DNA from 3 places in the Streptomyces sp. NPDC059092 genome. Region 1 is predicted to be linked to each of the others. Evidence: riboswitches for the same ligand, from Rfam matches in the RefSeq annotation. Region 1 holds a riboswitch; each other region holds the start of a gene.

What was found. Region 1 has a riboswitch for S-adenosylmethionine ahead of ACFXPL_RS13585 (PotD/PotF family extracellular solute-binding protein). Riboswitches for the same ligand answer to the same signal wherever they lie in the genome.
Region 2: it holds a riboswitch for S-adenosylmethionine, as region 1 does, so the genes downstream of both, ACFXPL_RS19920 (aminotransferase class V-fold PLP-dependent enzyme) here and ACFXPL_RS13585 (PotD/PotF family extracellular solute-binding protein) in region 1, are expected to answer to the same signal.
Region 3: it holds a riboswitch for S-adenosylmethionine, as region 1 does, so the genes downstream of both, thrC (threonine synthase) here and ACFXPL_RS13585 (PotD/PotF family extracellular solute-binding protein) in region 1, are expected to answer to the same signal.

Annotation. Positions count from the first base shown of each region.
Region 1 is NZ_JBHZEJ010000018.1:20,967-28,193, reverse strand. Features, by position in the region: gene ACFXPL_RS13595 (beta-galactosidase) at 1-1,252, opposite strand, end outside; gene ACFXPL_RS13590 (hypothetical protein) at 1,251-1,379, shown strand; SAM riboswitch class IV at 1,475-1,597, shown strand; gene ACFXPL_RS13585 (PotD/PotF family extracellular solute-binding protein) at 1,775-2,905, shown strand; gene ACFXPL_RS13580 (ABC transporter ATP-binding protein) at 2,902-4,146, shown strand; gene ACFXPL_RS13575 (ABC transporter permease) at 4,143-5,021, shown strand; gene ACFXPL_RS13570 (ABC transporter permease) at 5,014-5,979, shown strand; gene ACFXPL_RS13565 (hydantoinase/oxoprolinase family protein) at 5,982-7,227, shown strand, end outside.
Region 2 is NZ_JBHZEJ010000032.1:39,746-46,972, forward strand. Features, by position in the region: gene ACFXPL_RS19905 (Rieske 2Fe-2S domain-containing protein) at 1-477, shown strand, start outside; gene ACFXPL_RS19910 (cytochrome bc complex cytochrome b subunit) at 474-2,117, shown strand; gene trpD (anthranilate phosphoribosyltransferase) at 2,374-3,438, shown strand; SAM riboswitch class IV at 3,571-3,688, shown strand; gene ACFXPL_RS19920 (aminotransferase class V-fold PLP-dependent enzyme) at 3,917-5,317, shown strand; gene ACFXPL_RS19925 (Lrp/AsnC family transcriptional regulator) at 5,410-5,691, opposite strand; gene ACFXPL_RS19930 (rhomboid family intramembrane serine protease) at 5,688-6,362, opposite strand; gene ACFXPL_RS19935 (hypothetical protein) at 6,550-6,801, shown strand; gene ACFXPL_RS19940 (NYN domain-containing protein) at 6,839-7,227, shown strand, end outside.
Region 3 is NZ_JBHZEJ010000011.1:74,086-81,312, forward strand. Features, by position in the region: gene ACFXPL_RS09670 (ABC transporter substrate-binding protein) at 1-1,075, shown strand, start outside; gene ACFXPL_RS09675 (DUF3263 domain-containing protein) at 1,088-1,507, shown strand; gene otsB (trehalose-phosphatase) at 1,566-2,411, shown strand; gene ACFXPL_RS09685 (trehalose-6-phosphate synthase) at 2,434-3,975, opposite strand; gene ACFXPL_RS09690 (hypothetical protein) at 4,092-4,253, opposite strand; gene ACFXPL_RS09695 (glucosyl-3-phosphoglycerate synthase) at 4,292-5,251, opposite strand; SAM riboswitch class I at 5,463-5,590, shown strand; gene thrC (threonine synthase) at 5,608-6,915, shown strand; gene ACFXPL_RS09705 (MoaD/ThiS family protein) at 6,975-7,227, shown strand, end outside.

The sequences.
Region 1 (7,227 bases):
GCACCGCCCAGCGCAGCGTCGACCGGTCGTCGAGGCCGTCCGGCGGCGCGTCGGGCAGCCGCAGCGGCATGTCCGCGAGCCGCGCCCCGGAGTCCTGGATCAGCAGATGCTGCGCGCGCAGCGCGTGGTACGAGGGGCGCACCTGCCCGAACTCGCCCAGCGGCGCCTGGAAGTCGTAGCTGACCGAGGGCAGGTCGTTGAGGTAACCGGTGGCGTGGGACTCCTGGTTGGGCAGGTCGAGATCCAGCCGCTGCGAGCAGCCGTGGTACAGGTAGTACCCCTGCCAGACCGAGCCGCTGCCGAGCTTGGCCAGCGCCAGCGCGGAGATGTCCGCGGTCCGCACCAGGGGCCGCCGGTGGTACGCGACGGCCATTCCGGAGCCGAGTTCACAGGTGAGGTACGGGTAGCGCCGGTCGTCCGGCACCCCGTGGCTCGCCCGCGTCGCGGAGCGAAGATCGGCGCCGATGGTGGGATCGTCCCTGACCGGGGTGAAGAAGTAGTGCCGGCGCATCTCCCGCGCCCACCCGTCGTGCGCCTCCGCCCAGAACGCCTCCGGGTAGCCGCCGTACACCGGCAGCAGGAGATCGCGCGGAAGGTCGGCGGCGTCCCACCCCGTGGCGGTCCACAAGGGGGCGGCGATGCCCGCGGCCTCCGCGAGGCGGCGCAGCGTCGCGAGGTGCGCGGGCGCGTCGTACAGCTCGTTCTCGATCTGTACGGCGACGACGGGGCCGCCCTCGTCGTACGAGAGGCCGCGCAGCTCCCGGCCGATCCGGGCGAAGTACCGCTCCACGAGCGACAGATAGGCCGGATCGTCCGTGCGCGGGACGCAGCCGGAGCCGTCGAGCCAGTCCGGGAAGCCGCCGCCCCGGCACTCGCCGTGCGACCAGGGGCCGACGCGTACGGCGACGGACAGGCCGAGCCCGCCGCAGAGCAGGACGAAGCGGCGCAGATCGAGACCGCCGTCGAAACGGAAGGTCCCGCGGCTCTCCTCGTGCTGGTTCCAGAAGAGGTACGTGGCCACGGTGTCGACCCCGCCGGCCCGGATCTTCAGCAGCTCCTCGCGCCACTCGGCGGCCGGGTAACGGCTGAAGTGGAATTCCGCCATCACGGGAAGCCAGGGGATCCCGCCCCGCAGGATCCTGCGGCTGTCCGGGGTCAGGGGGACACGGACACCGTCGCGGCTGCCCATCGACAGGTGCCCCGACGGTCCGGGCGGGGAAGTGTGCAGGTCACGGGCGTGCAGCGACAACATGACGGACGGCTCCCGCTTCGGCGACGGCTGGGAAGACCGCTTCATGGTCGACACGGCCCCGGACCGTGTCAAGGAGTGCTCCCGGGCCGGTGCGGGACCGGGCGAGCGGCACTTCTGGCCGGTATAGGTCTTTCCCGGTCCACCTGTCCTGTGATCCAGGTGTGATGTTCATGTGATCCACCTCGTCTTCAGATCGCTGCCACGGGGTGTTACGTTTCTCGATGTCACGAGTCCCAGCGACAAGCCCCGGCTTGCTGGGCGGCAACCCTCCTTTCTGCGGTGGGGTGCCCCGGGTGATGACACGGCTCCACGGGCACACCGATGTGCCGGGAGCAAGCGCGGACCTGTCACCCAGGTCCAGTACCTGTGACGGGAGCACGAGATGACAGTGGACGTGATGCCTCAGGGCACGTCGTCACGGTGCCCCGCCCAGCGGCCCCCGCTCGACGAGCGGCCGGCGAACCATCACCCATGGGCCGGCGCGCCGTACGCCGTCACCCCGCACCGAGGAGTCCTCCCCTCATGAGAGCTGCCCTGCCACGCCCACGCGGGCGACGCCCCCTGCTGGCCCTCGCCTCGGCGGCCACCGTCCTCGCCGCCGTCGCCGGGTGCGGTGTCGACACCGGCGGCGGATCCGGCGGTGCCGGCGGCGGAGGGGCGGGCTCCAAGGGGGAGCAGATCACCGTCACCGCGTTCGCCGGCCCCTGGGGTGAGCTCTTCAAGAAGTCCTTCGTCGCACCGTTCGAGAAGGACACCGGCATCAAGGTGAACCTCGTCTACGGCGCCGACTCCGCCTGGCTCACCAAGCTGCGCGCCGCGGGCGGCAAGGACGCGCCGTTCGACGTCGTCGCCCTCACCCCCGGCTCCCTGCACCAGGCCGTCGGCGGCGGTCTCCTCCAGCCGCTCAAGACCGGCGACCTGAAGAACTGGAAGCAGCTCGACCCGGTACTCACCCGGCAGTCCACGGTCGAGGGCTCCTCCTACGGCGTACCGCTGACCACCGGCTCCAACGGGCTGCTGTACCGCACCGACAAGATCAAGCAGGCGCCCCGCGACTGGACCGACATCTTCGACAAGAAGTACTGCGGCCATGTCGCGCTGCCCCCGCTCACCTACAACGCGGGCCTGGAGTTCTTCTCCGCACTGGTCTCCCAGGACGGCGGCAAGCTCTCCGACCCCGCCGACGTCGACAAGGCGTTCGACAAGCTCGCCGCGCTCAAGGGCTGCGTCTCGGCGTACCCGGCGGACGCGGGCAGCGTCTCCACCGTCCTCCAGAACGGCGACGCCTGGATCGTGCCCTTCTGGGACGGCCGCGCCTTCGCCATGGCCCAGGAGGGGCAGCCGATCGGCTTCAGCTACCCCACCTCCGGCGCCGTCGGCGCGCTGACCTCGTACTACGTACCCAAGGGCAGCGCCCACACCGAGGCCGCGTACAAGTTCCTGGACTACCTCAGCGCCGCCCAGCACCAGAAGCCCTTCGCCGAGGGCACCTTCTACGGCGCGGGCAACGACACCATCGACTACAGCCCCGGCTTCAAGGCGAAGGTCAAGTACGGCGAGGACGTCTACAAGACCTTCACCTGGGTCGACTACAAGACGGCGACCCCCAAGCTGAACGAATGGCAGCAGCGGTGGAATCAGATCTTCAAGTGACCGGGCAGCGGAACGACGAGGGCGGCGGGACCGCCGCGCACATCGACATCGAGGGCCTGGCCGCCGGGTACGAGGGGCAGCGCATCCTCGACGTCGACCGGCTCTCCATCCGGCGCGGCGAGTTCCTGTCCGTCCTCGGCCCCAGCGGCTGCGGCAAGACGACCCTCCTCAACAGCCTGGCCGGATTCGTCCGCCCCACCGCGGGCCGGATCACCCTGGACGGCACGGACCTCACCGACGTCCCCACGCACCGCCGGGGGCTCGGGCTGGTCTTCCAGAACTACGCGCTCTTCCCGCACATGACCGTCGCCGGCAATGTCGCGTACGGACTCAAGGTGCGCCGCACCGAGCGCGCCGAGCGGGACGAACGCGTCGCCGAGGCGCTGCGCCTCGTCGGCCTGGAGGCCTACGCGGACCGCCGGCCGAAGCAGCTCTCGGGCGGCCAGCAGCAGCGGGTCGCCGTGGCCCGCGCGCTGGCCACCCGGCCCGCGGTGCTGCTGCTCGACGAGCCGCTGTCCAACCTCGACGCCAAGCTGCGCCGCGAGATGCGGGTGGAGCTGCGGGAGCTCCAGCAGCGTCTCGGCATCACCATGGTCTTCGTCACGCACGACCAGGAAGAGGCGATGTCGCTCTCGGACCGGATCGCCGTGATGAACGGCGGCCGGGTCGAACAGCTCGGCACGCCCACCGAGGTGTACCGGACGCCCGCGACCCGCTTCGTCGCCGAGTTCATCGGCGCGGCCAACATCCTGGAGGGCACCGGCGCCTCCGACGGGACGCTCCACCTGGGCGGGGCACGGCTGGACTCCGGCCTGGCCACGCTGCCCGACGGGGAGACGGTCACCCTCGCCGTACGGCCGGAACGCGTCACGGTCCGCGCGGCCGAGGCCGCCGGCGCCGACGGATCCGGTGCTCCGGTCAAGGCCGGGCGCGGCTCGGGGATCGTCGGCTACCGGGCGTTCACCGGTGAGGCGTGGCAGGCACAGATCGTCGTCGCCGAGGGCGTCGCGGTCAACGCCAGGACGGCCGAGGAACCCCCGGCCGTCGGCGCGCGCGTCACCTTCGGCTGGGCCGCCGCCGACGTCATCGTCCTCGGGCCCGGACAGGCCGGCGGGGCCGGGGGAGCGGCCGAGGCGGGCGCCGGGGACGTCACCCCGGGCGCCGGGGACGCGGCCACCGCCACCGGGGACGCCACCCCGGCCGGCGGGGACGCCACCCCGAAGGAGGCGACGCCCGGATGAGCGCGCCCGCCGCCCGCGCGCCGCGCCGGCTGCGCGGGCTGCTGCCCGTCACGCCGGTCGTGGTCTTCCTGCTGGCCCTGTTCGTGATCCCGCTCGTACGGGTCCTCGCGCTCAGCTTCCACCCCTCGGACGCCAACGGCTATCCGCTCGACGGCTTCTCGCTCACGCAGTACCGCAGGGTCTTCACCGAGGCGTTCTTCTCCGAGTCCCTGTGGCAGAGCCTGCTCACCTCGCTGCTGGTCACCGTCCTGTGCGTGCTGCTCGGCTTCCCCGCCGCGTACGCGCTCGCCCGCGCCCGCAAGGGAGTGGTGCGCACCCTGCTGTTCGTCGCGGTCGTCTCCCCGCTGCTCACCAGCGTGGTCGTCCGCAGCTACGGCTGGGTCGTGCTCTTCTCCGCCAACGGCGCGGTGAACCGGATCCTCGTCGGCCTCGGCATCCTGGACCAGCCCGCGACCCTGCTGACCAGCTACCTCGTGGTCATCGTCTCGGTCACCCATGTCCTGCTGCCGTTCGCGATCCTGCCGCTGACGACGGCGCTGGGCGGCATCGACGACAACCTGGCCCGCGCCTCGCGGAGCCTGGGCGCCGGGCCCGTGCGCACCTTCTGGAAGGTCACGCTGCCGCTCAGCCTGCCCGGCATCGCGGTGGGTGCCACCGTCGTCTTCCCGCTGGCCATGGGCATCTACATCACCCCGCTGCTGGTCGGCGGCGCCAACCAGCCGCTCGCCGGGCTGCGCGTCTACAGCCAGATCACCAGCGTCTTCGACTACCCGGTGGCGGCGGCGCTCAGTCTCACGCTGCTCCTGCTGACCCTGGTGGGCGTCTCCGCCCTCGGCACCGGATTCCGCTTCTGGGAACGGAGACTCCATGGCTGACCCGGCCGTCGACCGTACGCCCGACCACCCCGCCACCGCCGACCGGTCCGCCACCGCCGACCGGTCCGCGGACACCGGCACGCTCACGAAGACCGGCGCGCCCGCGAAAGCCGGACCGTCCGCGAAGGCCGGCCCACCGTCGCGGAACGGCGCCGGCCGGGGCTCCGCCCTGCTGCGCCGCGCCGGGCGGACCGCCGCCGCGCTGCCCGCCGTCGCCGTCTTCCTCTTCCTGCTGGCACCGCTCGCCGTCCTGGCGCTCGCCTCCCTCAACTCCACCAGCTCCCTGAGCTTCCCGCCCAGCGGACTCTCCCTGCGCTGGTACTCCGAGGTCCTGTCCTCCCCGGACTGGCTGGTCTCCTTCCGGCTCAGCGGGGTCCTGGTGCTGCTCGTCGTCCTCACCACCGTGACGATCGGCACGCTCGCCGCGTACGGCCTGGTCCGCGGCGACTTCCCCGGCCGCGGCCTGCTCTCCGGGCTCGCCCTCGCCCCGCTGATGGTCCCCGAGATCATCATCGGCCTCGGCCTGCTCTACTACTTCCAGGGCCTCGGACTGGTCAACACCCTCCCCGGGCTCTGGCTGGCGCACTCCCTGGTCGCCCTGCCCTTCGTCATCCGTACGGTGATGGTCAGCGCCCAGGCGCTCGACCCGACCCTGGAACGCGCGGCGGCCACGCTCGGCGCCGGACGGGCCCGTACCTTCCTCACCGTCACCCTGCCGCTGCTGCGCCCCGGCATCCTCGCCGGAGCGGTCTTCGCCGCCGTCACCTCGCTCGGCGAGGTCGCGGTCTCCGCGCTCGTCTCCGGCTCCAACACCACCACCGTGCCGGTCCGTATCTTCTCGGCCGTCCAGTTCCAGCTCGACCCGTCGGTGGCCGCCGTCTCCACGCTCCTGATGCTCGTCAGCGTGCTCGTCCTGGTGGCCGTCGACCGGTTCACCAACTTCTCGGAGGTGCTCTGACCGTGCCCGCTGACCCCACCGCCGCAGCCCCGCGCCCGCGCGCCCGCGTCGGGATCGATGTGGGCGGCACGTTCACCGACTTCGTCCTCGCCGTGCCCGGCGACCGGAGCGCTCCCCTCCACCACAAGGAACCCAGCACCCCCGGCGATCCAGCGCGCGCCGTCGCCGACGGGCTCGCCGCCGTCCTCGACCGGGCCGGCCTGCGCCCCACCGATCTCGCCGCCATCACCCACGGCACCACCATCGGGCTGAACGCGATCATCCAGCGCCGCGGCGCCCGGATCGCCCTGGTCGTCACCGAGGGCTACCGCGACATCCTGGAGATCGGCCGCAGCCGGATGCCGTCCTCCTTCGACCTGCACGCCGCCAAGGAGGAACCCCTCGTCCCCCGGGACCGGATCGTCGAGATCCCCGCCCGGCTCGGCCCGGACGGCCGCCCCGTACGCACCCCGGACGACCGTGAACTGGCCCGGGTCGCCGAGGAACTGCGTGCCACGGACGCGGAGGCCGTCGCCGTACTCGTACTGCACGGCCACACCGACCCCGCCTTCGAGGCGGAGGTCACCCGGCGGCTCGCCGCGCTCGTCCCCGAACTGCCGCTCACCTCGTCGGCCGCGATCTGGCCCGAGGTCCGCGAGTTCGAACGCGCCCTCGTCACCTGCCTCAACGTGTACATCCAGCCGCTGATGCGCCGCTACTTCGACCGGCTCGAAGCGCTCCTCGACGGCCTCGGTGTCACCGCCCCCGTCTACATCGCCGCCTCCAACGGCGGTTCGCTCAGCCTGCGTTCCGCCGCCGAACGCCCCATCGAGACCGTCCTGTCGGGACCGGCCGCCGGTGTCACCGCCGCGACCCGGCTCGGCCGCGCCGCCGGGATCAGCCGGCTCGTCACCTTCGACATGGGCGGCACCAGCAGCGACATCGCCGTCGCCGTGGACGGCGAACCGGAGTTCGCCACCCACACCACCATCGGCGGACTCCCGCTGATCCTGCCCGTCGTCGCGGTCAACGCCATCGGCGCGGGCGGCGGCTCGGTCGTACGGGCCGACACGTACGGAGCCCTCAAGGTCGGCCCGTCGAGCGCCGGGGCCGACCCCGGGCCCGTCGCCTACGGCCGCGGCGGCACCCGCCCCACCGTCACCGACTGCTACCTGCACACCGGCGTCATCGACCCCGCGACCTTCCTCGGCGGCCGGATGACCCTCGACGCGCCCGCCGCCGCCCGCGCCCTCGGCCTGGTCGGCGACG
Region 2 (7,227 bases), on a different contig from region 1:
CGTTCGACGCTGTGGGCCAGGGGCAAGCAGCTCATCAACATGAACACGATGGAGCCGCTGCGTCCCGAGGACGTCGTCACGGGCTCGCTGACGTTCGCCATGCCCGAGGGCCTGGACCAGCACAGCGAGGAGTTCCAGAAGGAGATCGCCAAGGCCGCCCTGATGATCGTCCGGATTCAGCCGGACGAGATCAAGGACAAGCAGGAGCTGGACTGGTCCCACCAGGGGATCGTGGCGTTCTCGAAGATCTGCACCCACGTCGGTTGCCCGATCAGCCTGTACGAGCAGCAGACACACCACGTGCTCTGCCCGTGCCACCAGTCCACCTTCGACCTCTCCGACGGCGCGCGCGTCATCTTCGGCCCCGCCGGTCACGCCCTGCCGCAGTTGCGGATCGGTGTGAACGCGGAGGGCAACCTTGAGGCACTCGGCGACTTCGCCGAGCCCGTCGGCCCTGCCTTCTGGGAGCGCGGATGAGTACCACGACGACCACTGCCACGACGGACGACAAGGCCCGCAAAGCGCCCCCGGGCGAGCGGGTGGCGGACTGGGCGGACGGCCGGCTGGGCATCTACAGCCTGGCCAAGGCCAACATGCGGAAGATCTTCCCGGACCACTGGTCCTTCATGCTCGGGGAGATCTGCCTCTACAGCTTCATCATCATCATCCTCACGGGTGTGTATCTGACGCTGTTCTTCCACCCGTCGATGAACGAGGTGGAGTACCACGGCGGTTACGTCCCGCTCCAGGGCGTGATGATGTCGGAGGCGTTCGCCTCCACGCTGGACATCAGCTTCGACGTCCGCGGCGGTCTGCTCATCCGGCAGATCCACCACTGGGCGGCGCTGATCTTCCTCGCGGCCATGATGGTGCACATGATGCGCGTCTTCTTCACGGGCGCCTTCCGCAAGCCGCGCGAGGTCAACTGGCTGTTCGGCTTCCTGCTCTTCGTCCTGGGCATGTTCACCGGGTTCACCGGCTACTCGCTCCCGGACGACCTGCTCTCCGGTACCGGTGTGCGGTTCATGCAGGGCGCGGTCCTGTCGGTGCCGATCGTCGGAACGTACCTGTCGATGTTCCTGTTCGGCGGCGAGTTCCCCGGCGGCGACTTCGTGGCCCGGTTCTACTCGGTCCACATCCTGCTGCTGCCCGGCATCATGCTGGGCCTGGTCGTGGCCCACCTGATCCTGGTCTTCTACCACAAGCACACGCAGTTCGCGGGCCCCGGCAAGACGAACACCAACGTCGTCGGCATGCCGCTGCTGCCGGTCTACATGGCCAAGGCCGGAGGCTTCTTCTTCCTGGTCTTCGGTGTCATCGCGATCGTCTCGGCCATCGCCACGATCAACCCGATCTGGGCCCTCGGCCCGTACCGGCCCGACCAGGTCTCCACCGGAGCCCAGCCCGACTGGTACATGGGCTTCTCCGAAGGCCTCATCCGTGTGATGCCGGGCTGGGAGATCAACGCGTGGGGACACACCCTCGCCCTGGGTGTCTTCATCCCGCTGATCATCTTCCCGCTGGTGCTGGTCGCGATCGCGGTCTACCCGTTCGTCGAGTCCTGGGTCACCGGTGACAAGCGCGAGCACCACATCCTGGACCGGCCGCGCAACGTACCGACCCGTACGGCGTTCGGTGTGGCCTGGCTGACCTGGTACTTCGTGCTGCTGGTCGGTGGCGGGAACGACCTGTGGGCGACGCACTTCCACCTGTCGATCAACGCGATCACCTGGTTCGTCCGGATCGCCTTCTTCGCCGGACCGGTCATCGCCTTCATCGTCACCAAGCGGATCTGCATCGGTCTCCAGCGACGCGACGCCGAGAAGGTGCTGCACGGACGCGAGTCCGGCGTCATCAAGCGGCTGCCGCACGGTGAGTTCGTCGAGGTCCACACCCCGCTGAACCAGGGCGACCTGCACAAGCTGACCGCGCACGAGCAGTACGCGCCCGCCGAGCTCGGCCCCGAGGTCGACGAGAACGGGGTACGCCGAAAGGTGTCGCCCGTCGAGAAGCTCCGGGTCAAGCTCAGCAAGGGCTACTACGGCGAGAACAACCAGCTTCCCAAGCCCACCGCGGAGGAGTACGAGGAGATCACCAGCGGCCACGGCCACCACTGATCGCCCGGCCTGACACAGGTCGCCACCACCGAGGGCCCCGGCCCGGTCTCCCCAGGGAGCCGGCCGGGGCCTTCGGCGTACCACCGGCCCACCGCCGGCGTACCCGTCCGGCGTACCGCGGCGTGAGGCTCCCCGCGTCCGCAGTACGGGCACCTCTCCTCCCGGCGCGGCGGACGCCGATAGGCTTGCGGCCGGGCCGTACGCCGTCACGCCGTACGCAGGCCCACGCAGCCGTCCCAGACACCCAGGAGCGAGCATGAGCGCTGTTACCCCCGTCGGAGGCGACACCGTGGCGGCCCGCACCTGGCCCGGCGTACTGAACCCCCTGCTGCGCGGCGAGGACCTGGGCACCGAGGACACGGCGTGGGCCATGGACCGCATCATGAGCGGGGAGGCCTCCGACGCGCAGATCGCCGGCTTCGCGGTCGCGCTGCGGGCGAAGGGCGAGACCGTCGACGAGGTCTCGGGGCTGGTCCGCGCGATGTACGCGCACGCCAACACCATCGAGGTGCCCGGTCGTACGGTCGACATCGTCGGCACCGGCGGCGACCTCGCCAAGACCGTCAACATCTCCACGATGTCCGCGATCGTCGTGGCGGGCACGGGCGCCAAGGTCGTCAAGCACGGCAACCGCGCCTCGTCCTCCGCGAGCGGCGCCTCCGACGTACTGGAGAAGCTCGGCGTCAATCTGGAGCTGACGCCGCAGCGGGTCGTGGAGGTCGCGGAGGAGGCGGGCATCACGTTCTGCTTCGCGGTCAAGTTCCACCCGGCGCTGCGGTACGCGGCCAGGGCCCGCAAGGAGCTGGGCGCGCAGACCACCTTCAACATCCTCGGCCCGCTCACCAACCCGGCCAGGGTCAGGTCCCAGGCCGTGGGCGTGGCGGACGCGCGGATGGCGCCCATCGTCGCCGGGGTGCTCGCCGACCGCGGCAACTCGGCGCTGGTCTTCCGCGGCGACGACGGGCTCGACGAGCTGACCACCACCGCGACCTCGCGGGTCTGGACCGTACGGGAGGGCGGGGTGACCGAGCAGCCCTTCGACCCGCGGGACGTCGGCCTGGAGCTGGTCCCGGTGGAGGCGCTGCGCGGCGCGGACGCCTCGTACAACGCCGATGTCGCGCGCCGGCTGCTGGCGGGTGAGGCCGGCCCCGTACGGGAGGCCGTGCTGCTCAACGCGGCGGCGGCGCTGGTGGCGCTGGACCCGACGGCGGACGCGCTGGAGACGCAGATCGTGGCGGGGATCGCGCGGGCCGCGGAGGCGATCGACTCGGGGGCGGCGCGGGACGCGCTGGCCCGCTGGGTGGCGGCCAGCAACGCCTGACCGAACGGAGAGGGGCCGGGACGCGGAACACGCGTCCCGGCCCCTTCCCGTGTGCGGCGGCTCCGCGCGCCTGTCCCGCATCCCGGACAGCGACTTGGGCGGTCCACGCCCCTGTGCCATACTTTCGGCCAAGGTCATGAGTGACAGCGATTAAGGCCCCGGCTCGCTGTCCGGCAACCCTCCGTCCGTGGCGGGGTGCCCCGGGTGAAGACCAGGCCGTAGGCAGCGAGGTCTGCGGCAAGCGCGGACCCCTTGCCACCTTTGGGGTCCTGGTCCTCAAGGGAGCAGTCTCGTGAGCAAGCGAATGCGTTAGGGCTGCTGAGTCCTTCCGGACTCTCACGCCCTTCTTCAACACACCTCCGCACGGCCCGTTCCCGTGCGTCGAGGCATCCCCGTATCCGGCGCCGCTTCGCCATGCCGTCGTGGAGCCGTGCGGGTCTTGAAGCCGTTCCGACCTTTCTCGCCGGGAGACAATGCCATGTCCGCACGCCCGAACGCCTCCGCCACCATCACCGCTGTCGCCGACGACCCCGCCTGTGGAGCGCCCCTCCCGGTGCTCGGCGCGGACGTGACCGTCCCGCTCGTCACCGGCGGCGAGGTGACGTACGCGGCGCTCGACTACGCGGCCAGCGCCCCGGCCCTCCAGCGGGTGTGGGACGACGTCGCCGCGTACGCCCCGTACTACGGCAGCGTCCACCGCGGCGCCGGCTACCTCTCGCAGCTCTCCACGGACCTCTTCGAGAACAGCCGCCGCACGGTCGCGGAGTTCCTCGGCTGCCGCGCCGGCGACCAGGTCGTCTTCACCCGCTCCACCACCGACTCGCTCAACCTGCTGGCCGCCGCGCTGCCCGCCGACTGCCAGGTCTTCGTCTTCGAGACCGAGCACCACGCCTCCCTGCTGCCCTGGCGCGACGCCCGCGTCACCTACCTCAACGCCCCGCGCACCACGGACCAGGCGGTCGCCACCCTGGAGCGCGCGCTCGCCTCGCGCGATCCCCAGGGCCCGGCGCTGGTCTGCGTGACGGGCGCGTCCAACGTGACCGGTGAGCTGTGGCCCGTACGGGAGCTGGCCGCCGCCGCGCACGCCCACGGCGCCCGGATCGTCCTCGACGCCGCGCAGCTCGTACCGCACCACGCCGTGGACATCGCGGACCTCGACGTCGACTGGATCGCCTTCTCCGGCCACAAGCTGTACGCGCCGTTCGGCTCCGGGGTGCTCGCGGGCCGCGCCGACTGGCTCCAGGCCGCGGAGCCGTACCTCGCGGGCGGCGGTGCCAGCCGCAAGGTGGCGCGCCGCGCCGACGGCGGGGTGGACGTCGACTGGCACACCACGGCCGCCCGGCACGAGGCCGGCTCGCCCAACGTCATCGGTGTCTACGCGATCGCCGCCGCGTGCAAGGCGCTCACCGAGGCCGGGTTCGACGCGCTGGCCGCCCGGGAACAGCGGCTGGTCGCCGAGGTGCGCGCCGGTCTCGCGGCGGTGCCCGAGGTCGAGGTGCTCTCGCTCTTCGGCGACGACGCGGCGCGGGTCGGCGTCCTGTCGTTCGTGGTCGAGGGGTGGAACAGCTCGCACTTCGCCGCCGCGCTCTCCGCCGAGTACGGCATCGGCGTACGGGACGGTCTGTTCTGCGCCCACCCGCTGGTCAGGACCCTGCTGGGCAGCGAGCCGCAGGACCCGGGGGAGTGCGGTGCCCCGGAGGCCGAGCCGGGTGAGCGCTCACTCAACGCGATCCGGGTCAGTTTCGGCGCGGGGACGCCGGACGAGCACGTGGAGCGCTTCGTGCGGGCGGTGCGGGAACTGGTGAGCGACGGCGCGCGGTGGAACTACCGTACGGAGGACGGCCGCTGCGTCCCGGACCGGGACGGCGCCGCCGCGTAGCCGGTACGGTCGCCGGTCGGCGTACCCCGGCCCCGGCGCGCGAGGTCACGAAGCCGCCGGAGGCGGGGCCTGCGCGTCGAGTCCCAGGAGTCCTACGCGTCGAGTCCGATCGCGAAGGCCGCCTCCAGGTCGTGCTGGGAGTACGTACGGAACGCGACGTGCGTGTCGGTGCCCTCGACACCGGCGATCTTGCTGATCCGGCCGGGGATCACCTCCGCCAGATCGTCGTGCTTGGCGACCCGGACCATGGCGATCAGATCGTACGTACCGGTCACCGAGAAGACCTCGCTGACGCTGTCGAGCGCCGCGACCGACTCCGCGATCTCGGGGATCCTGTCCACGCTGGTCTTGATGAGCACGATCGCGGTGATCACGGTTGGCGTTCTCCCTCGGTGGCCGCCGGCTGGGCCTTCACTCTAGCGGTACGCCGGTACCGTCCCCAGGCGTGGAGGAAGCCCGCGCCGAAGCCCACGAGGTGTGCCAGATAGGCGATGCCGGGGCCGGCTCCGGCGCCGTGCGCGGCGAGCCACTGGAGCGCGAACCAGAAGAGCAGCACGATCCAGGCGGGAAAACGTAGCGGCAGGAAGAAGAGGAACGGGAAGAGGCTGGTGACCCGCGCCCGGGGAAAGAGGTGCAGGAACGCGCCGAGCACCCCGGAGATCGCGCCCGACGCCCCGACCAGGGTCTGGGAGGAGGAGGCGTTCGCGAGCGCGTACACGAGGAGTGCGAGGGCGCCGGTGGCGAGGTAGAAGAGCAGGAACGTCGCGCGGCCCATCCGCTCCTCGGTCATCGCGCCGAAGACGTGCAGGAAGAGCATGTTCCCCAGCAGGTGGAGCCAGCTTCCGTGCACGAAGAGGGCGGTGAACGGGGTGAGCAGGGCGCGCGGATCGCCGCGTGTCAGCTCGCTCGGGATGACGCCCCACCGTTCGAAATAGGCGCTCTGCGCGGCCAGCAGCGCGTCGCCCTTTCCGTACGCGGGAGTGAATCCCGAGAGCGGACCGAGGAGGAAGACCAGACAGCAGAGGCCGATCAGCCCGTAGGTCACCAGGGGCGCTCCGTACGCCGTACGCCTTTTGCTCACGGACAGAGCATGGCGTACCGGTGCCTAATGGCGCAGAGTGCCTCGCCGCATCGCGGGGGAGCCGTGAGGCCGTAGGGTTGCCGGGTGCCATCCGCGGTTCGACGCCGCACCGTGGGGCACCGCATAGGGACGACGAAAAGAGGACGGCACGATGGCAGCAACTCCGACGGTTCCGCAGCCCACGGCCTCCACCCGCTGGCGCTGCACCTTGTGCGGCAATCTGACCCGGTTCGATGTGACGCGTTCGTCGAAGGTCGTCGAGTACGTCCATCTGGACCTCGCCGGGGAGCCGAAGGCCGAGGAGCGTGAGGTGGTCAGTGAGACCATCGAGTCGGTGCGGTGCCGTTGGTGCAACGCTGTGGATCAGATCGAGCTGGTGGACAGGCCGGGTGCCGGTTCCTGAGGGAGCCGCCCGTAAGGGTTGGATGGGGTGACGGATCGTGGAGCAGCCCGCGAGTGGCGCTGAGCCGGCCGGTGCGGCCGGCGGTGACGCCGCGGAGACGCTCGACCGACCGCTCCCCGACGGGGTACGGCGCAGGGTCGTCGCGCTCGTCTCGGACGCCTTCGGCGGGCTGACCGTTACGGAGCTGCCCACCCAGCTCCGGCAGTACGCGCGCTTCGCCCCGAACAGGCGTGCGAAATTCGCGGGCAACGCGATGGCCGCCGCGCTGGAGAGCGACCCGGTCTTCCGGCAGCGGATCGGAGAGCGGATCGGCCAGGCCCAGCCGGAGCTGGCCGCCGCCCTGGAGTCAGGATCCCCGCCCGCGGCCGCCGACCCCGTCGATGTGGCCGCCGCCGCCTACGTGCTCAGGCCCCCCGGATGGGTGAA
Region 3 (7,227 bases), on a different contig from region 1:
TCCCGGAATCAAGATCGACATAAACATCCGGCCGTGGAAGACGATCGACGCCGATGTCGCGCGGATGGTCGAGGAGGGCAACGCCCCCGACATCGCGCAGGTCGGTTCGTACTCCGACTACGCCAAGGACGACAAGCTCTACGCGGCCGACGATCTGCTCTCCGTACCCACTCAGGCGAACTTCCTCGACCAGCTCTCCGAGGCCGGTGAGGTCAACCGTATTCAGTACGGGATGCCGTTCATCGCCTCCACCCGGCTGCTCTTCTACAACAAGGACCTCTTCAAGTCGGCCGGGGTGAGCGCCCCGAAGGACTGGGACGACCTCAAGTCCGACGCCGAGGCGCTCAAGGCGGACGGCGTGACGACCCCCTTCGCGCTGCCGCTCGGCACCGAGGAGGCGCAGGGCGAGGCGCTGATGTGGCTGCTGAGCGGCGGGGGCGGCGTCACGGACACCGCCGACGGCTCGTACAGCATCGACTCACCGGTGAACGTCGCCACCTTCACCTGGCTCCAGAAGAACCTCGTCGGCGCGGGGCTGACCGGCCCGGTCGCGCCCGGGAAGCTGGACCGTGCCACCGCCTTCAAGGCGTTCACCAGCGGCCAGGTCGGCATGCTCAACGGCCACCCGACGCTGATGAAGGACGCGGTGAAGCGGGGCATCAAGGTCGGCACGGTGCCGCTGCCCGGCGAGAACGGCGCCGCGAAGTCGTCGGTCGGCGTCGCCGACTGGGTCATGGCGTTCAAGCAGAACGGCCACCGCCAGGAGATCGGAAAGTTCCTGGACTTCGCGTACGAGGACAAGAACGTGCTCAGCTTCGCCGGCCAGTACGACCTGCTGCCGGTCACCTACAGCGCGAACGAGGCGATGCTCGCCGACCCGGAGCACCAGGACGTCAGGACGTTCCTGACGGCGCTGCCCGACTCGGAGCTGTTCCCGTACGGCAAGAACACGTGGTCGCAGGTGAGCGAGAGCTTCAAGAAGAACATCGGCAGGGCGGTCGAGCGCGGGGAGAACCCGGGGGCGGTGCTGGGGCAGATCGCCAGGGACGCGTCGGCGGCGGAGGCCTCCGAGTAGCGTGTCACTGATATGACCACGCCCCACTCGGCCCCTGACCCGGACCCGGACCCGGAGGCCGCCTCTGACCCGGGGGCTGCCCCGGCCCCGGAGGCCGCCCCCGATCCGGACCCCGAGGCCGCCCCGGAGCGGGACCAGGAGGCCGCCCCCGCCCCGGGGACCGTCCCCGACCCGGATCCGGAGGCTGCCCCCGACGCCGCCCCCGCCCCGGCCCTGTCCGCGCGGGACCGTGCCGTACTCGCCATGGAGGGGCGCGGCTGGCCGGGCCCCGGGGCCAAGGAGCGGGAGATCCGCGAGCGGCTGGGCCTCTCCCCGACGCGCTACTACCAGCTCCTGAACGCGCTGCTGGACGACCCGAGGGCCGCGGAGCACGACCCGGTGACGGTGAACCGGCTCCGCAGGGTCAGGGCGGCGCGCCGCGACCTCCGCTGACCGAAGACGCGGACCGGATTTCCGCCCGTACGGCGGTTGACGTGGATAGGGTCGGAGCATGGGCAGCCACGCGTACTCCCTGCCGGAACCGACCACCCCCGCCGGCGCCGACGGCCTGGCCGCGCTTCTCGCCCGGCCCGGCGGTGCCGTCGTCGCGCTCGACTTCGACGGCACCCTCGCCGACATCGTCCCCGACCCCGAACAGGCCCGCGCCCACGAGCGCGCGCTCCCCGCCCTCGCCGCCCTCGCCCCACGCGTCGCCTCCGTCGCGGTGGTCACGGGGCGCCCCGCCGCGGTCGCCGTACGGTACGGCGGCTTCGCCGGAGTGCCGGGGCTGGAACACCTGGTCGTCCTCGGCCACTACGGCGCCGAACGCTGGGACGCCGTCTCCGGTACGGTCCACGCCCCCGCCCCGCACGAGGGCGTCGCGGCCGTACGCGCCGAACTCCCCGGATTCCTCGAAGAGTTCGGCGCCTGGCGCGGCACCTGGATCGAGGAGAAGGGCCGCGCGGTCGCCGTCCACACCCGCCGCGCCACCGACCCGCAAGCCGCCTTCGAGGCGCTGCGCGACCCCCTCGCCTCCCTCGCCGCGCGCCACGGCCTGATCGTAGAACCGGGCCGCATGGTCCTGGAGCTGCGCCCGCCGGGCGTCGACAAGGGCGTGGCGCTGCTGGAGTACGTCCGCGAGGTCGGCGCCGAGACGGTCCTGTACGCGGGCGACGACCTGGGCGACCTGCCGGCCTACGCGGCGGTCGAGAAACTCCGCTCGGAGGGCCACCCGGGCCTCCTGGTCTGCAGCGGCACCGAAGTCCCCGAACTGACCGAACGGGCCGACCTCGCCCTCCCCGGCCCGGCGGCCCTGGCGGACTTCCTGGCGGCGCTGGCGCGTACGGCCGCCCCGTAGCCCCGTAGGTCTGGAGAGGACCTCAGGCCCGCAGCGCCTCCAGCTGGTCCAGGAACCAGCGCTGCGGGGGCAGGGCCGTCGCCGCCGCGGCGAGGCGTTTGGCGCGGTCCGTGCGGTCGGCCGTGGGCATGGTCAGGGCCTCGTGGAGGGCGGCGGCCGTCGCGTTGATGTCGTACGGGTTCACCACCAGCGCGTCCTCGCCCAGCTCCGCGTACGCGCCCGCCTCCCGTGACAGCACCAGCGCGCAGGCGCGCTCGGAGAGGACGGGGATCTCCTTCGCGACCAGGTTCATGCCGTCGCGGATGGGGTTGACCAGTGCCACGTCCGCCATGCGGTACGCGGCCAGGGAGCGGGCGAAGTCGTCCTGGACGTGGAGGACGACCGGGGTCCAGCCGGGCGTGCCCAGCTCCGCGTTGATCCCGTCGGCGACCCGCTGGACCTCCTCCGTGTAGGCGCGGTAGATCGCCAGGTCCTGCCGGGAGGGGTACGCGAAGGCCACGTGGACGACGCGCTCGCGCCACTCGGGGTGGTCGAGCAGGAGCTGCCGGTAGGAGAGCAGGCCCCGGACGATGTTCTTGGACAGCTCCGTACGGTCCACCCGGACGATCGTCCTCCGGTCGGCCCCGTCCGGGGTGACGCCGATCTGTCCGCGCAGGGTCGCCATCCGCTCGGCGACGTCCGGGCGGTGCGCGCGTTCGCGCAGGAAGTCGCCGTCGGCGCCCAGGCCGTGGACCGCGAGGTACGTCCGGCCGCCGGAGGGGCCGGGGGCGCTGCCGCGCGGGCAGGTGAGGTGGCGCCCGCCGTCCTCGGCCCCGTCGCCGGCCCCGTCCTCCGGCCAGTGCGCCGTCAGGCCGTGGTCCGCCAGTACCGAGCGGGCGCACTCCTTGAACGCCCCCGCCCACCGCCAGGTCAGGAAGCCCAGCCGGTCGGCGCCGAGCATGCCCAGCAGCAGCCGCTCCGCGATGTCGTCGGGCAGCAGCCGGAAGTACTCGGCGGGCGCCCACGGCGTGTGCGAGAAGTGCCCGATCCTGAGGTCGGGGCGGAGCGCCCGGAGCATCCCGGGGACGAGCGCCAGGTGGTAGTCCTGGACCAGGACCGCCGCGCCCTCGGCCGCCTCCTGCGCCAGCGCCTCGGCGAAGGCGCGGTTGTACGTCTCGTACGCGGCCCACCGCTCGCGGAACTCCGGGCCGAAGGACGGCTCCAGCGGGGTCTGGTAGAGCATGTGGTGGACGAACCAGAGCGTCGAGTTGGCGATGTCGTTGTACGCGGCGGCGTACACCTCGGGCTCGATGCCCAGCATCCGTACCCGCTGCCCGCCCGTGTCGGCCGGGTCGAGGCGGCCCTCCGTACGCCGTACGGCCTCCCGGTCGCCCTCGCCGAGCGCCGCGCACACCCAGACGGCATCGTCGTCCGACCCGATGGCCGACAGGCCCGACACCAGCCCGCCGCCGCCGCGCCTGGCCTCCAGCGTGCCGTCGTCGCGCCGCGTGTACGAGACGGGGCCGCGGTTGGACGCCACGAGGACGCGGGCGGGCGCGGGGGTGACGGACGGCTCGGTAACCATGTCGCGAAACCTAGCCCGTCGCGGAAACGCTCAAACGTACGGCCTTGTGTGACGTCCCCACGCCTCCCCGCCGGTCGATGTGCCCGCGCCCGGTCAGTCACGGCGCCCGCGCCCGGTCAGTCGCGGCGCCCGCGCGCCGCCGCCAGCGCGACCACCCCGGCCGCTGTCAGCGCGAACGTCATCCCGCCCAGCAGCCACAGCCGCTCGGCCGTGGACCCGGCCTGTGCCAGCACCCGCGTGAACTCCGAAGCCCTCGAAAACGCCAGATTCATGCCCATGAGGCAGCAATGTAGGCAAGTAGTGCGATGATCTGACGTTACGCCGCGCGTCCGGCCGTGTACTCCGTGATCTCCCGCATCGGTGGACGCTCCTCCGTGTCCACCGCGTGCGTACGCGGCGTGAAACCGTCCTCGCCCCGCTCGAACTGCGTGAGCCGCGGCCGTACGAGATGGCCCCGCTGGAGCCGGAGCTGCGCCGTACGGTAGATCGCCGCGGCCATCCGCCCCAGCGCCCGGTCGTCCTGGTGGCGGTGGAGCCGTACCCCCACGTCCACCTGGGCCAGCGCGTCCAGCCCCACCGTGTGGAGCGCGTCCACCAGCAGGCCCAGCTCCACGCCGTATCCCACCGGGAACGGCAGCCGCTCCAGCAGCGAGCGGCGCGCCGCGTACTCCCCGCCCAGCGGCTGGACGAAACCGGCCAGCCGCGGCCAGTGCAGGTTGAGCAGCGGGCGCGCCACCAGCTCCGTCACCCGGCCGCCCTGGCCGGCCTCCCCCCGCGTACCGCCGCCGCCCAGCGGCCGGTCGTACATCGCCTTCACGAACTGCACCTCGGGCTCGGTGAGCAGCGGGCCCACGATCCCGGAGACGAAATCCGGCGAGAACTCCCGCAGATCGGCGTCGACGAAGCACACGATGTCGCCGCTCGTCACCAGCAGCGACCGCCACAGCACCTCGCCCTTGCCGGGCAGCGCGGGCAGCCGCGGCAGGATCGTGTCCCGGTGCACCACCCGCGCGCCCGCCGCCGCGGCGACCTCACCCGTACGGTCGGTGGAGCCGGAGTCGATCACCACCAGCTCGTCGACGAGCCGGACCCGCTCCATCAGCTCCCGCCGGACGACGGAGACGATCGCGCCGACCGTCTCCTCCTCGTCGAGCGCGGGCAGGACCACACTGACGGTGCTGCCGCGCGCCGCCTTCGCCGCCAGGAGCCGGTCGAGCGTACGGTCCCCGGCCGACCAGGAACGCCTGGTCAGCCAGTGCTCCACCTCTTCCAGCACGTTCGGTACTCCCTGCGCGATCCTTGACATGTGCGGTCATTCGCCCGCCGGCGCGCGGGTCCCCGGGCGCCGAACGTGATCCATCTCGCGGTGCGGACGACTATCTCAACCCTTCACACCTTCGGTTACAGTCTTGAACAACACGAATGACCACCGCATGCCGGGGTCATCACGTGAACAAACGCACCGGGCCCAGGTTCCGGCGCCATAGCGCTCATCCAGAGGGACTGAGGGAACGGCCCGTCGAAGTCCCGGCAACCATCCCGCCGACCGCGAGGTCACGGTGGGGAAGGTGCCAATTCCGTCTTGCGGCGAAGTACGTCGCGAGGAAGATGAGGAGAAAGGGCCTCGCCACCATGGCTGTGCAGACCGTCCCGAGCGGTACGAACGAGACCGTCACGAACGAGACCGTCGACCTCGGACCCGCCGCCGCACTCTCGTGCCGCGAATGCGGAGAGCGTTTCGAACTCGGCCCCATCTTCGCCTGCGCGAGCTGTTTCGGGCCGCTCGAAGTCGCGTACGACCTGCCGAGCGGCACCCCCGAAGAGCTGAAGAAGCGCATCGCCGAGGGCCCGGACAACATCTGGCGGTACGCGCCGCTGCTGCCCGTCCCCGCCGACGTCGCCTCGAAGCCCAACATCAACCCGGGTTTCACGAAGCTGGTCAAGGCCGACAACCTCGCCCGTGAACTGGGGATCACCGGCTCGCTCCACATCAAGGACGACTCCGGCAACCCGACGCACTCCTTCAAGGACCGCGTCGTCGCCATCGCCGTCGAGGCCGCCCGCGCCTTCGGCTTCACCACCCTCTCCTGCTCCTCCACCGGCAACCTCGCGGGCGCCGTCGGCGCCGCCGCGGCCCGCGCCGGCTTCCGCTCCTGCGTGTTCATCCCGCACGACCTGGAGCAGGGCAAGGTCGTCATGGCCGCGGTGTACGGCGGGGACCTGGTCGGCATCGAGGGCAACTACGACGACGTCAACCGCTTCTGCTCCGAGCTCATCGGCGACCCGCTGGGCGAGGGCTGGGGCTTCGTCAACGTCAACCTGCGGCCGTACTACGGAGAGGGCTCCAAGACCCTCGCGTACGAGATCTGCGAACAGCTCGGCTGGCGGCTGCCGGACCAGATCGTCATCCCGATCGCCTCGGGATCGCAGCTCACGAAGATCGACAAGGGGCTCCAGGAGCTGATCAAGCTCGGCCTCGTCGAGGACCGTCCCTACCGGATCTTCGGCGCCCAGGCCGAGGGCTGCTCGCCGGTCTCCACCGCCTTCAAGGCCGGGCACGACGTCGTACGCCCGCAGAAGCCGGACACCATCGCCAAGTCCCTGGCGATCGGCAACCCGGCCGACGGCCCGTACGTCCTGGACATCGCCCGGCGCACCGGCGGCGCGGTGGAGGACGTCAACGACGAGCAGATCGTCGACGCGATCAAGCTGCTGGCGCGCACCGAGGGCATCTTCGCGGAGACCGCGGGCGGGGTGACCGTCGGCGTGACGAAGAAGCTCATCGAGGCGGGCGTGCTCGACCCGTCCCTCACCACCGTCGTCCTCAACACCGGTGACGGGCTCAAGACGCTGGACGCCGTGGCGCCGACGACCGGCCCGACGGCGACGATCCGCCCGAGCCTCGACGCGTTCCGCGACGCGGGCCTCGCCGTGAGCTGATCCACCGACTCCCGCGAGCCGGCCCACCGACTCCGCAGACCGCAGAAAGGCTTCCCACGATGAGCGTCAAGGTCCGTATCCCCACCATCCTCCGCACCTACACCGGTGGCCAGGCCGAGGTTCCGGCGGAGGGCGCCACCCTCTCCGAGGTCATCCAGTCGCTGGAGACGAACCACCCGGGCATCTCCGGGCGCGTCCTGGACGACCAGGGCAAGCTGCGCCGCTTCGTCAACGTGTACGTGAACGACGACGACATCCGCTTCGAACAGGGCCTGGAGACCGCCACTCCGGCGGGCGCGGGCATCTCGATCA